One region of the Azospirillum sp. UFLA03-27 genome, then DNA from elsewhere that is predicted to be linked to it. Evidence: riboswitches for the same ligand, from Rfam matches in the RefSeq annotation. Region 1 holds a riboswitch; the other holds the start of a gene.
What was found. A riboswitch is a leader RNA that binds a small molecule or an ion and turns the genes downstream of it on or off. The one in region 1 is predicted to bind thiamine pyrophosphate.
Positions count from the first base shown of each region.

Region 2: it holds a riboswitch for thiamine pyrophosphate, as region 1 does, so the genes downstream of both, thiC (phosphomethylpyrimidine synthase ThiC) here and Q4I23_RS20950 (LuxE/PaaK family acyltransferase) in region 1, are expected to answer to the same signal.

Region 1 is NZ_JAUQTX010000153.1:3,665-8,920, reverse strand. Features, by position in the region: gene Q4I23_RS20965 (formate dehydrogenase subunit gamma) at 1-764, shown strand, start outside; gene Q4I23_RS20960 (acetylornithine deacetylase/succinyl-diaminopimelate desuccinylase family protein) at 841-2,124, shown strand; gene Q4I23_RS20955 (class I SAM-dependent methyltransferase) at 2,170-2,745, shown strand; TPP riboswitch at 2,804-2,933, shown strand; gene Q4I23_RS20950 (LuxE/PaaK family acyltransferase) at 3,010-4,089, shown strand; gene Q4I23_RS20945 (acyl-CoA reductase) at 4,086-5,256, shown strand, end outside.
Region 2 is NZ_JAUQTX010000039.1:651-5,906, forward strand. Features, by position in the region: partial or broken gene oxlT (oxalate/formate MFS antiporter) at 1-491, shown strand, start outside; gene Q4I23_RS08665 (hypothetical protein) at 562-750, opposite strand; TPP riboswitch at 955-1,067, shown strand; gene thiC (phosphomethylpyrimidine synthase ThiC) at 1,184-3,025, shown strand; gene oxlT (oxalate/formate MFS antiporter) at 3,110-4,408, opposite strand; gene Q4I23_RS08680 (glycerate kinase type-2 family protein) at 4,663-5,256, opposite strand, start outside.

The DNA of each region.
Region 1 (5,256 bases):
AGATCATCGCGGGCGCGCTGATCCTGGGACCGATCGCGGTGCTGGCGATCTTCTACCTGATCCGCGGCACCATCCGCATCCATGGCGGCCGGTCGGGGCGCCCGGTGCCGCGCTTCAGCGGCATGGACCGCTTCGCCCACTGGACGACGGCGGTCAGCTTCCTGCTCATGGCGCTGACCGGGCTGATCCTGACCTTCGGGCGCATGCTGCTGATCCCGCTGATCGGCCACCCGAACTTCACGATGCTGGCCGAGGCCAGCAAGTACATGCACAACTTTTTCAGCGTGCCCTTCGTCCTCGGCCTGCTGATGATCTTTGTGCTCTGGGTGCGCGACAACATCCCGGAGAAGGCCGATCTCGTCTGGCTGAAGACGCTCGGCGGCGTGCTGAACAAGTCCGGCGAGCATCCCGAGGCCGGGCGCTTCAACGCCGGCCAGAAGGGCGTCTTCTGGGCGGTGGTGTTCGGCGGCTTCGCGCTGTCGCTCACCGGCTTCCTGCTGATGATGCCCTTCGCCGTCACCGGGATCGGCGGCATGCAGATCCTGCATGTGGCGCACGGGGTGGTGGCCGCGCTGATGATCGCGCTGATCATCGGGCACATCTACATCGGCACCATCGGCATGGAGGGCGCCTTCGACGCCATGGGCAGCGGCGTGGTGGACGAGAACTGGGCCAAGGACCATCACCGCCGCTGGTACGAGGAGCAGCTCCGCAATGGCCGGGCCAACGAGGACGAACGGCTGCGGCATCGCGCGGCGGAGTGAGGCGCGGATCATCTCTCGACAGGCGGGCCGGCATGACCGATCCTTCCGCGCAACGAATTGTGCGCAGGGGGGAAGCATGCCGCTCGACCACCGGGAGTCGCTGTTCCGCCGGATCGCGGAACGGCGCGACGACCTCGTCGCGCTGACCCGCGACCTGATCCGCATCCCCACCGTGAACCCGCCCGGCGACGTCTACACCGACTGCGCGGAGTTCCTCGGGCGCCGGCTGGCCGGGCGCGGCTTCGCCGTGGAGTATGTGCGGGCGGACGGGGCGCCCGGCGACAGCGACCGCTACCCGCGCACCAACGTCGTCGCGCGGATCGAAGGGCGCGAGCCCGGCCCCTGCGTGCATTTCAACGGCCACATCGACGTGGTGCCCGCCGGCCAGGGCTGGACGGTCGATCCCTTCGAAGGGGTGGTGAAGGACGGGCGCGTCTACGGCCGCGGTGCCTGCGACATGAAGGGTGGGATCGCCGCCTCCATCATCGCCGTCGAAGCGATATTGGAGGAGGGCATCCCCTTCCCCGGCGCGCTGGAGATCTCCGGCACGGTGGACGAGGAGTCCGGCGGCTACGGCGGGGTCGGGCATCTCGCCACGCTCGGCTATTTCTCCCGCCCGCGGGTCGACCACGTCATCATCCCGGAGCCGCTGAACGTGGACCGTGTGTGCATCGGCCACCGCGGCGTCTGGTGGGCGGAGATCGAGACGAAGGGCCGCGTCGCCCACGGCTCCATGCCCTTCCTCGGCAACTGCGCGGTGCGCCATATGGGCGCCGTGCTGCACCGGATCGAGACGGAGCTGCTCCCCCGCTTGGCCGCCAAGCGCACCGCCATGCCGGTGGTGCCGGAGGGGGCGCGGCAGTCCACCCTGAACATCAACGCCATCCATGGCGGCCAGCCGGAGGATCACGGCGGCCTGCCCAGCCCGATGGTGCCTGACCGCTGCCGTATGGTCATCGACCGCCGCTATCTGATCGAGGAGGACCCGGAGGAGGTGCGGGCGGAGATCACCGCCATCCTGGAGGATCTGCGCCGCGAGCGCCCCGGCTTCGATTACGAGCTGCGCGAGGTTCTGGCCTTTCTGCCCACCCTGACCGACGCCGACGCGCCGGTGGTGCGGGGGGTGGGGGCGGCCATCGAGACGGTGCTGGGCCGCCCGGCGGTGCAGGTGGTGTCCCCCGGCACCTACGACCAGAAGCACATCGCGCGGGTCGGGCATCTGAAGGACTGCATCGCCTACGGCCCCGGCATCCTCGACCTCGCCCACCAGCCGGACGAGTATGTGGACATCGACGACATGGTCCATTCCGCGCAGGTCATGGCGATGGCCGCCCTGTCGCTGCTGCGGCGGGAGGTGTAAGGTCGCATTCGTGGCAACAACAACGGCTGGCCGGAAACGCGTGCGATGTCGGACCTCAAGCTCAACCTCGGCTGCGGCGACACGCGGCTTGCCGGCTACGTCAACGTGGACAAGTACGGCACCTTCGGGCCGGACATCGTCGCCGACCTGGAGGTCGTGCCCTGGCCGTTCGAGGAGAGCAGCGTCGCCGACGTCCAGCTCATCCACGCGCTGGAGCATATGGGCCAGACGACCGAGGGCTTCCTGAACATCATGAAGGAGCTGTACCGCGTCTGCCGCCACGGCGCGCGGATCACCATCAAGGTGCCGCACCCGCGCAGCGACGGCTATCTCGGCGATCCGACCCACGTCCGCCCCATTACGCCCAACGTGCTGAGCCTGTTCTCGATGGAGGAGAACCGGAAATTCATCGAGCGCGGCTGGCCCAACACCCGCTTGGCCATGCACCTGAACGTCGATTTCCGCATGCTGTCGATCGTCTACGCCCCGACCCCGCGCTGGCACCACAAGCTGGCGTCCGGGGAGGTCACGAACCAGGAGGTGATGGAGGCGATGGAAAGCCAGAACAACGTCATCGACGAGATCGCCATGGTCCTGGAGGTGGTGAAGGACGCCGCCTGAACCCGACCTCCTTGAACCCGACCTCCTTGACGGGCGGGGGCCGGTCCCTTAGCTTGCGAAGTGTTCCCTGGGGGGCCTCGCTAGGAGGCTGAGACTCCGCCGGTCCGGCGCTTTCATCCGGACAACGCGGTGACCCATCGAACCTGATCCGGGTCATACCGGCGTAGGGACGGGACTGAAGGGCGGCACGGCGTACCCCCATTCCATCCAGACACCGCTTGCTCCGGCAACAGTTTGTTGGCGCTGCAAAAGGTGTGTGCGGACGTGACCGAAGCCCGACTTGTCGAAGAGCTGCTGGCCTTCATCGCCGCCGGAGAGGCGGACGAGGAGGCGTTCAACCGCATGGCGCTGGCCGTCTTCGCCCACCAGTTCGAGACCAACGCCCCCTACCGCCGCTTCGCCACCCAGCGGGCGCGCACCCTGCGCACGGTGAAGAGCTGGTGCGACGTGCCCGCTGTGCCGATCAGCGCCTTCAAGGACCTGACGCTGAGCGGACGCCCGCCGGAGGAGTGCCCGCACGTCTTCATGACCAGCGGCACCACCAAGGGCGTGCGGGGCAAGAGCCACCATCCGACGCTGGCGGTCTACGACCGCTCGATGACCGTCAATTTCCGCCGCCGCTTCATGGGAGAGTGGGACCGGCTGCGCATGGGTATCCTGTTCCCGACCAAGCAGGCGATGCCCAACTCCTCGCTCGCCCATTATCTGGCGCTGGCGAAGAGCGAGTTCGGGACGGATGAGAGCCGCTATTTCGTCTCCGACGCCGGGCTGGACGTGGACGGGGCGATCGAGGCGCTGTCCCGCGCCGAGGAAACCGGCGAACCCTACGCCCTGCTGGGGGCGAGCTTCAGCGTCGTGCATCTGATGGACGCGCTGGCCGAGCGGGGGTGGAGCTTCGCCCTGCCGGCGGGCAGCCGCGTCCTCGACACCGGCGGCTTCAAGGGCCAGTCGCGGGAGATGGCGGCGGAGGAGTTCTACAGCCGCCTGTCCGCCACCTTCGGCGTGCCGCGCCGGCTGTGCATCAACATGTACGGCATGACGGAGCTGAGCACCCAGTTCTACGACGACGGCAACGAGTCCTGCCCGTCGGTGAAGTCCGGCCCGCACTGGATCCGCAGCCGGGTCATCAACCCGCTGACCGGGCAGGAGGTGCCGCGCGGCAGCGTCGGCGTGCTGGTCCATCACGATCTGGCCCATTTCAACTGCGCTTCCGCCATTCTGACCGAGGACGCGGGGGTGGAGGTGGACGGCGGCTTCCAGCTTCTCGGCCGGGCCGACGGGGCGGACGCCAAGGGCTGCTCCATGGCGGTCGAGGACTTCCTCAAAGCGGCGCGGGCCCCATGACCGTTGGCTTGATGGAGCGCGCCGGGCATCTGCCGGGGCTGTCCGCCGACGCGGTGGACTGGCGGACGCTGACCTTCCGGCGCGGCGCCGAGACGCTCGACGTGGCGGTGCCGGTGCTGACCGAGGCGCAGATCGCTGAATTGGCAACGCGGGTGCGGACGAACGCGCGGACTTACCTGAGAAGCCGCACGGTCGCGGAGATCGCCGCCGCCATCGACCGCGCCGTCGCCCGGCTGCTCGACCGCGACGACCCGTGGCGGCAAAAGGCGGAACGTCTGCTGCCGCTGGTCACCGGCTATGACGCCGAGATGGTCCGGCTGGGGCTGACCGGCTATCTGAAGACCTTCCGCGGGCCGGAGCTTCGGAAATTCATCGCCGAAGACTTCGCCAACCCGGCGGTGCTCGACGATTTTCAGCCCATGCCCAAGGGCGGCTTCGCCCGCGCCTTCGGGCCGGAGCTTTTGCTGCACGTCTGGGCGGGCAACGTGCCGGGCCTGCCGCTGTGGAGCCTGATTTCCGGCCTGCTGGTGAAGGCCGGCACGGTCGGCAAGCTGCCGAGCGCCGAGCCGCTGTTCGCCGGCTGGTTCGCGCAGATCCTGGCGGAGATCGACCCGCAACTGGCCGATTGCATCGCCATCGTCTGGTGGAAGGGCGGCGACGAAGCGGCGGAACGGGCGTGGCTGGGCCGCGCCGACACGGTGGTCGCCTATGGCGGCAACGACGCGCTGGCGGCCATCCGGGCGCGGGTGCCGATCACCACGCGCTTCCTGCCCTATGGCCACAAGATCAGCTTCGGCATGGTCGCCCGCTCCGCGCTCGACGCCGGGAAGGCGGGGGCGGTGGCGCGGCAGGCGGCCTACGACGTGGCGCGCTACGACCAGCAGGGCTGCTACTCACCCCAGACCTTTTTCGTGGAGCGCGGCGGGCGGGTGTCCCCGCGCGAATTCGCCGGCTATCTGGCGCACGAGCTGGACGCGCTGGGCAGCAAGTTCCCGCGCCGCCCCCTGTCGATGGCCGAGGCGGGCGGCGTCGCGTCCTGGCGCAACGCGGAGGAGACGAAGGGCTTTGCCGACCCCAGCCGCGCCCTGCTGGGCGATCCGGCGGGAAGCTGGGCCATCGCCTACACCGACGCCGCGGACGGCCTGAGCCCTTGCGGGCTGAACCGCA
Region 2 (5,256 bases), on a different contig from region 1:
TCGACCGCGTGATGAACGGCATCTCCCGTCCGCTGTTCGGCTTCGTCTCCGACCACATCGGCCGTGAAGCGACGATGTTCATTGCCTTCACCTTCGAAGGCCTCGGCATCCTGATGCTCAGCCGCTTCGGCCACGACCCGATCATGTTCCTGATCCTGTCGGGGCTGGTGTTCCTGGCCTGGGGCGAAGTGTACAGCCTGTTCAGCGCCACCTCGGCGGACACCTTCGGCACCAAGCATGCTGCAAAGATCTACGGCGTCCTGTACTGCGCCAAGGGCGTTGCGGCGCTGCTGGTCCCGCTGGGCAACCTGCTGATGGAAGCCACCGGCACCTGGGCGACCGTGCTCTACATCTGTGCCACCATGGACCTCATCGCGGCCTTCTGCGCCATCGCGGTCCTGCGGCCAATGCTGCGCAAACACCATGCCCGAAACGCCGAACTTGCCGCTCAGCAGGGTGCGGGTGGGCTGGCGGTGCAGCCCGGCCACTGATCGGCCCGCACACTTCCGGTTACGGTCCTCCGATGAAGGCCGCCGCGCACACCCCGCGCGGCGGCCTTTTTCATTCCAGGAAGAAAGGACGGTTGTGGCCCTCGCCGGACTGGTTGAAGCGCTCTGACGACCAGAGGCCGTCCGGCTGCTCGTCCTGCGGATCGGAAGTCCACTCGTCATCCTCCCGCATCAGCAGGGTCAGGCCGTGGCCCATCAGGCCGACCAGGGCGACGAAGGCGATCATCTGGGATTCGAGCATGGGACGGGCTCCGGGCACTCGGGAGGGGGCGTTGCTTTTTGTTGTTGTGATGCAGCATAGCGGCCCGGCTCAGGCTGAGCAATAGGATTTTGTATACCAGATAATGGATACCAGAACCGCGCCAATTGCATTGATTGGGTGGGATTCGCCGTGAATCGCGCCGTGAATCGCATTGACGTGGGTGGGGCGGATCGTTCAGCATGGCGACGTTCCAAGGGGAGCCCCATAGCACGGGGCTGAGATGATGCCGTAAGGCGCCGAACCCTTTGAACCTGATCCGGGTCGTACCGGCGTAGGGACAGGAACAAACGGGCCACGGTCACGCGCACCCCCATCGCGCACCCCTCCATGGGGACCGCTCCGGTCGTCCGTTCTGCCACTCCGTCACACCCGGGTCTCCAACGATCCTATGTGCGATGGAGATCCATAGCAGATGCCCGACTCTCTTCCCCCTGCTTCGAAAGACGCCGCGCCGTCGGACCATTTCTCGGTGACGACCGGCCCGCTGCCGTCGTCCAGCAAGGTCCATGTGGCCGGGGAGCGCTTCCCCGACCTGCGCGTGGCGATGCGCGACATCCATGTCGGCGGTGGCGAGCCGCCGGTGCGCGTCTACGACACCTCAGGCCCTTACAGCGATCCCGCCGTGCAGACCGACATCCGCCGCGGCCTGGCGGAGCTGCGCCGCTCCTGGATCGAGGCCCGCGGCGACGTCGAGGCCTATGAGGGCCGCGAGGTCCGTCCGGAAGACGACGGGCTGCGCGTCGGCGAGACGCGCGCCGTGCCCGTCTTCGACCGCGCCGGGCGCCGTCCGCTGCGCGGCAAGCCGGGCCGGGCGGTCACGCAGATGGCCTACGCCCGCGCCGGCATCGTCACGCCGGAGATGGAGTACATCGCCGTCCGCGAGAATCTGGGCCGCCAGCGGCTGGCCGAGGCGGCGGCGCGGGACGGTGACGACTTCGGCGCCTCGATCCCCGACCATGTGACCCCGGAGTTTGTCCGCGACGAGGTGGCGCGCGGGCGGGCGATCATCCCGTCCAACATCAACCACCCCGAATCGGAGCCGATGATCATCGGCCGCAACTTCCTCACCAAGATCAACGCGAACATCGGCAATTCCGCCGTCGCGTCCTCGGTGGGGGAGGAGGTCGACAAGATGGTCTGGTCGATCCGCTGGGGTGCTGACACCGTCATGGACCTGTCCACCGGCCGCAACATCCACACCACCCGTGAATGGATTCTGCGCAACAGCCCGGTCCCCATCGGCACCGTGCCGATCTATCAGGCGCTGGAGAAGGTCGGCGGCAAGGCCGAGGACCTGACCTGGGAGATCTTCCGCGACACGCTGATCGAGCAGGCGGAGCAGGGGGTGGACTATTTCACCATCCACGCCGGCATCCGTCTGGCGCACATCCCGCTGACCGCGAAGCGCACCACCGGCATCGTGTCGCGCGGCGGCTCGATCATGGCGAAATGGTGCCTGTCGCATCACCGCGAGAGCTTCCTCTACGAGCGGTTCGAGGAGATCTGCGAGATCATGAAGGCGTACGACGTCGCCTTCTCGCTGGGTGACGGTCTGCGCCCCGGCTCCATCGCCGACGCCAACGACGCCGCCCAGTTCGCCGAGCTGGAGACATTGGGCGAGCTGACCAAGATCGCGTGGAAGCACGACGTGCAGGTGATGATCGAGGGGCCGGGCCATGTGCCCATGCACAAGATCAAGGCCAACGTCGACAAGCAGCTTGCGCTGTGCGGCGAGGCGCCCTTCTACACGCTCGGGCCGCTGACCACCGACATCGCGCCGGGCTACGACCACATCACCAGCGCCATCGGTGCCGCCATGATCGGCTGGTTTGGCACGGCGATGCTCTGCTACGTCACGCCGAAGGAGCATTTGGGGCTGCCGGACCGCGACGACGTGAAGGTGGGTGTGGTCACCTACAAGATCGCCGCCCACGCCGCCGACCTCGCCAAGGGCCATCCCGGCGCCCAGGAACGCGACGACGCCTTGTCGCGCGCCCGTTTCGAGTTCCGCTGGCGCGACCAGTTCCACCTGTCGCTCGACCCGGAGACGGCGGAGCGCTTCCACGACCAGACCCTGCCGGCGGAAGGGGCGAAGGTCGCGCATTTCTGTTCGATGTGCGGACCGAAGTTCTGCTCGATGAAGATCACGCAGGAGGTGCGGGAATACGCCAACTCCGGCATGGCCGAGATGTCGGAGAGCTTCCGCGCCAAGGGCGGGGAGATCTACCTGGAGGAGGGGCAGGCGGCGGACTGACCTCCCAAATCGAAAAGGGGGCGCCCTTGCAGGCGCCCCCTCGCTTCGGCTCCTTCCCCAAGGCGGGGGGAGGGGAAGAGAGCGTCAGGACATGGCCGTTACGCTTCGGCCGCCCGACGCGGTCAGCGACTCCGCCGCCATGCGGTTGCGCATCGGGCGCAGGACGAACAGGGCCAGCACCGCGGCCAGCGCGTTGACGGCGGCGGCCAGCAGGAAGACAGCGTGCCAGCTTCCCGTCGCGTCGGCGATGATGTTGGCGAAGGGGATCAGCAGCGCCGCCGTGCCCTTGGCGGTGTAGAGCAGCCCGGCGTTGCTGGCGGCGAACTTCGACCCGAAGGTGTCGGCGCAGCAGGCCGGGAACAGGCTGTAGATCTCGCCCCAGGTGAAGAAGACCAGACCGGTCAGCAGCACGAAGGCCACCGGGTCGCGGCCGTAGAGGCTGAGCGCGACGATGCCCACCGCCTCGATGGCGAAGGCGATGAACATGGTGTTCTCGCGCCCGATGTGGTCGGACACCCAGCCGAAGAACGGGCGGGTCAGCCCGTTCAGCACCCGGTCGATGGACAGGGCGAAGGTCAGGGCGGGCAGGGTCAGGCCGAGGATGCTGACCGGAGCGTGGGCCAGCCCGAAATCCTGGGCGATGGGGCCGAGCTGGGCCGTCGCCATCAGCCCGCCGCCGGCCACCATGACGAACATGGCGTACATGACCCAGAAGACCGGTGTGCGGACCATCTGGCTCGGCGTGTATTGCCGCTGCGCGGGCGGGGTGGCGAAGCCGCCGCGGGCGAGCGGAGCGGACGGCGGGGCGACCAGCAGCCAGGCGAGCGCGAAGACCACCAGCCCCTGTCCCAGCCCGAAGGCCATGAAGGTCGCCTCGTAGCCCGAGGTCTCGATCATCGTGGCGATGGGCACCACCGTCAGGGCGGAGCCGGCTCCGAAGCCTGCCGCAGTGATGCCGGCGGCCAGACCGCGCCGGTCGGGAAACCATTTCAGCGCGTTGCCGACGCAGGTGCCGTAGACGGCGCCCGCCCCGATGCCGCCGATGGCCGCGGCGACGTAGAGCACGAGCAGCGAATCCGCCACCGCGTTCAGCGCCCAGGAGGCGGCGCAGAGCACCGAGCCGAACAGCACGACGATCCGCGGGCCGAAGCGGTCCACGAACCAGCCCTCGACGGGCACCAGCCATGTTTCGGTGACGATGAAGATGGTGAAGGCCACCTGGATGGCCGCACGGCCCCAGCCGTGCTTGTCGTCGATGGGTTCGACGAAGAGGGTCCATCCGTACTGCAGATTGGCGATCATCGACATGCAGATGACGCCGGCAAGCAACTGCATCCAACGCCCGCCGACAGGCAGGGCGCTTTGCGCACCGGTTTGGCGCATATGGTTCCTCCCGGATGGTCCGCGATCTCGTTCTTGTCCTGGCGCGCGCGGGGTGCGTTCGGTGCCCGACCGCTTCGCTTTATCCTTCGAACAGGGCAATCCGGATGCATGCCGTTGGCATGCCAGACGCCATATTCGTGATGCCTTGACGGTGAGTGTGGCGGATAATCCGTGGAGTCATCAACAAATTTTCGTGAGCGGGCGCCGCCCTGGCCATAAGTGATATATTAAATCGGCCGGCGGCGCCCCACCCGTCACAGGACCAGAACAGCGCGGAAGTCGTTGACGTTGGTCAGGGTCGGCCCGGTCACCAGCAGGTCGCCGAGCGCGCTGAAGAAGCTGTAGCCGTCGTTGTCGGCCAGCCGTTCCTTGGCGTTGACACCGGCCTCGGCGGCGCGGGCCAGCGTGTCGGGGGAGAGCAGGGCGCCGGCGTTGTCCTCCGTCCCGTCGATGCCGTCGGTGTCGGCGGCCAGAGCGTGCACGCCCTTCATCCCGTCCAGCGCTACGGTCAGCGCCAGAAGGAACTCGGCGTTGCGCCCGCCGCGCCCCTTGCCGCGCACGGTCACCGTGGTCTCGCCGCCGGACAGCAGGACGCAGGGCTTGGCCGCCGGCTGGTCGTGCTCGACGATCTGGCGGGCGATGCCGGCATGGACGAGCGCCACCTCGCGCGACTCGCCCTCCAGGGCGTTGCCGAGGATGACCGGAGTGACGCCGGCCTTGCGGGCGACCTCCGCCGCGCGCTCCAGCGCCATCTGCGGGGTGGCGACGAGGATCGTGCTGACGCGCTCCAGCCGCGGGTCGCCGGGCTTCGGGCTCTCGTCGCGCCCAGCCAGCAGATGGTCCATGAC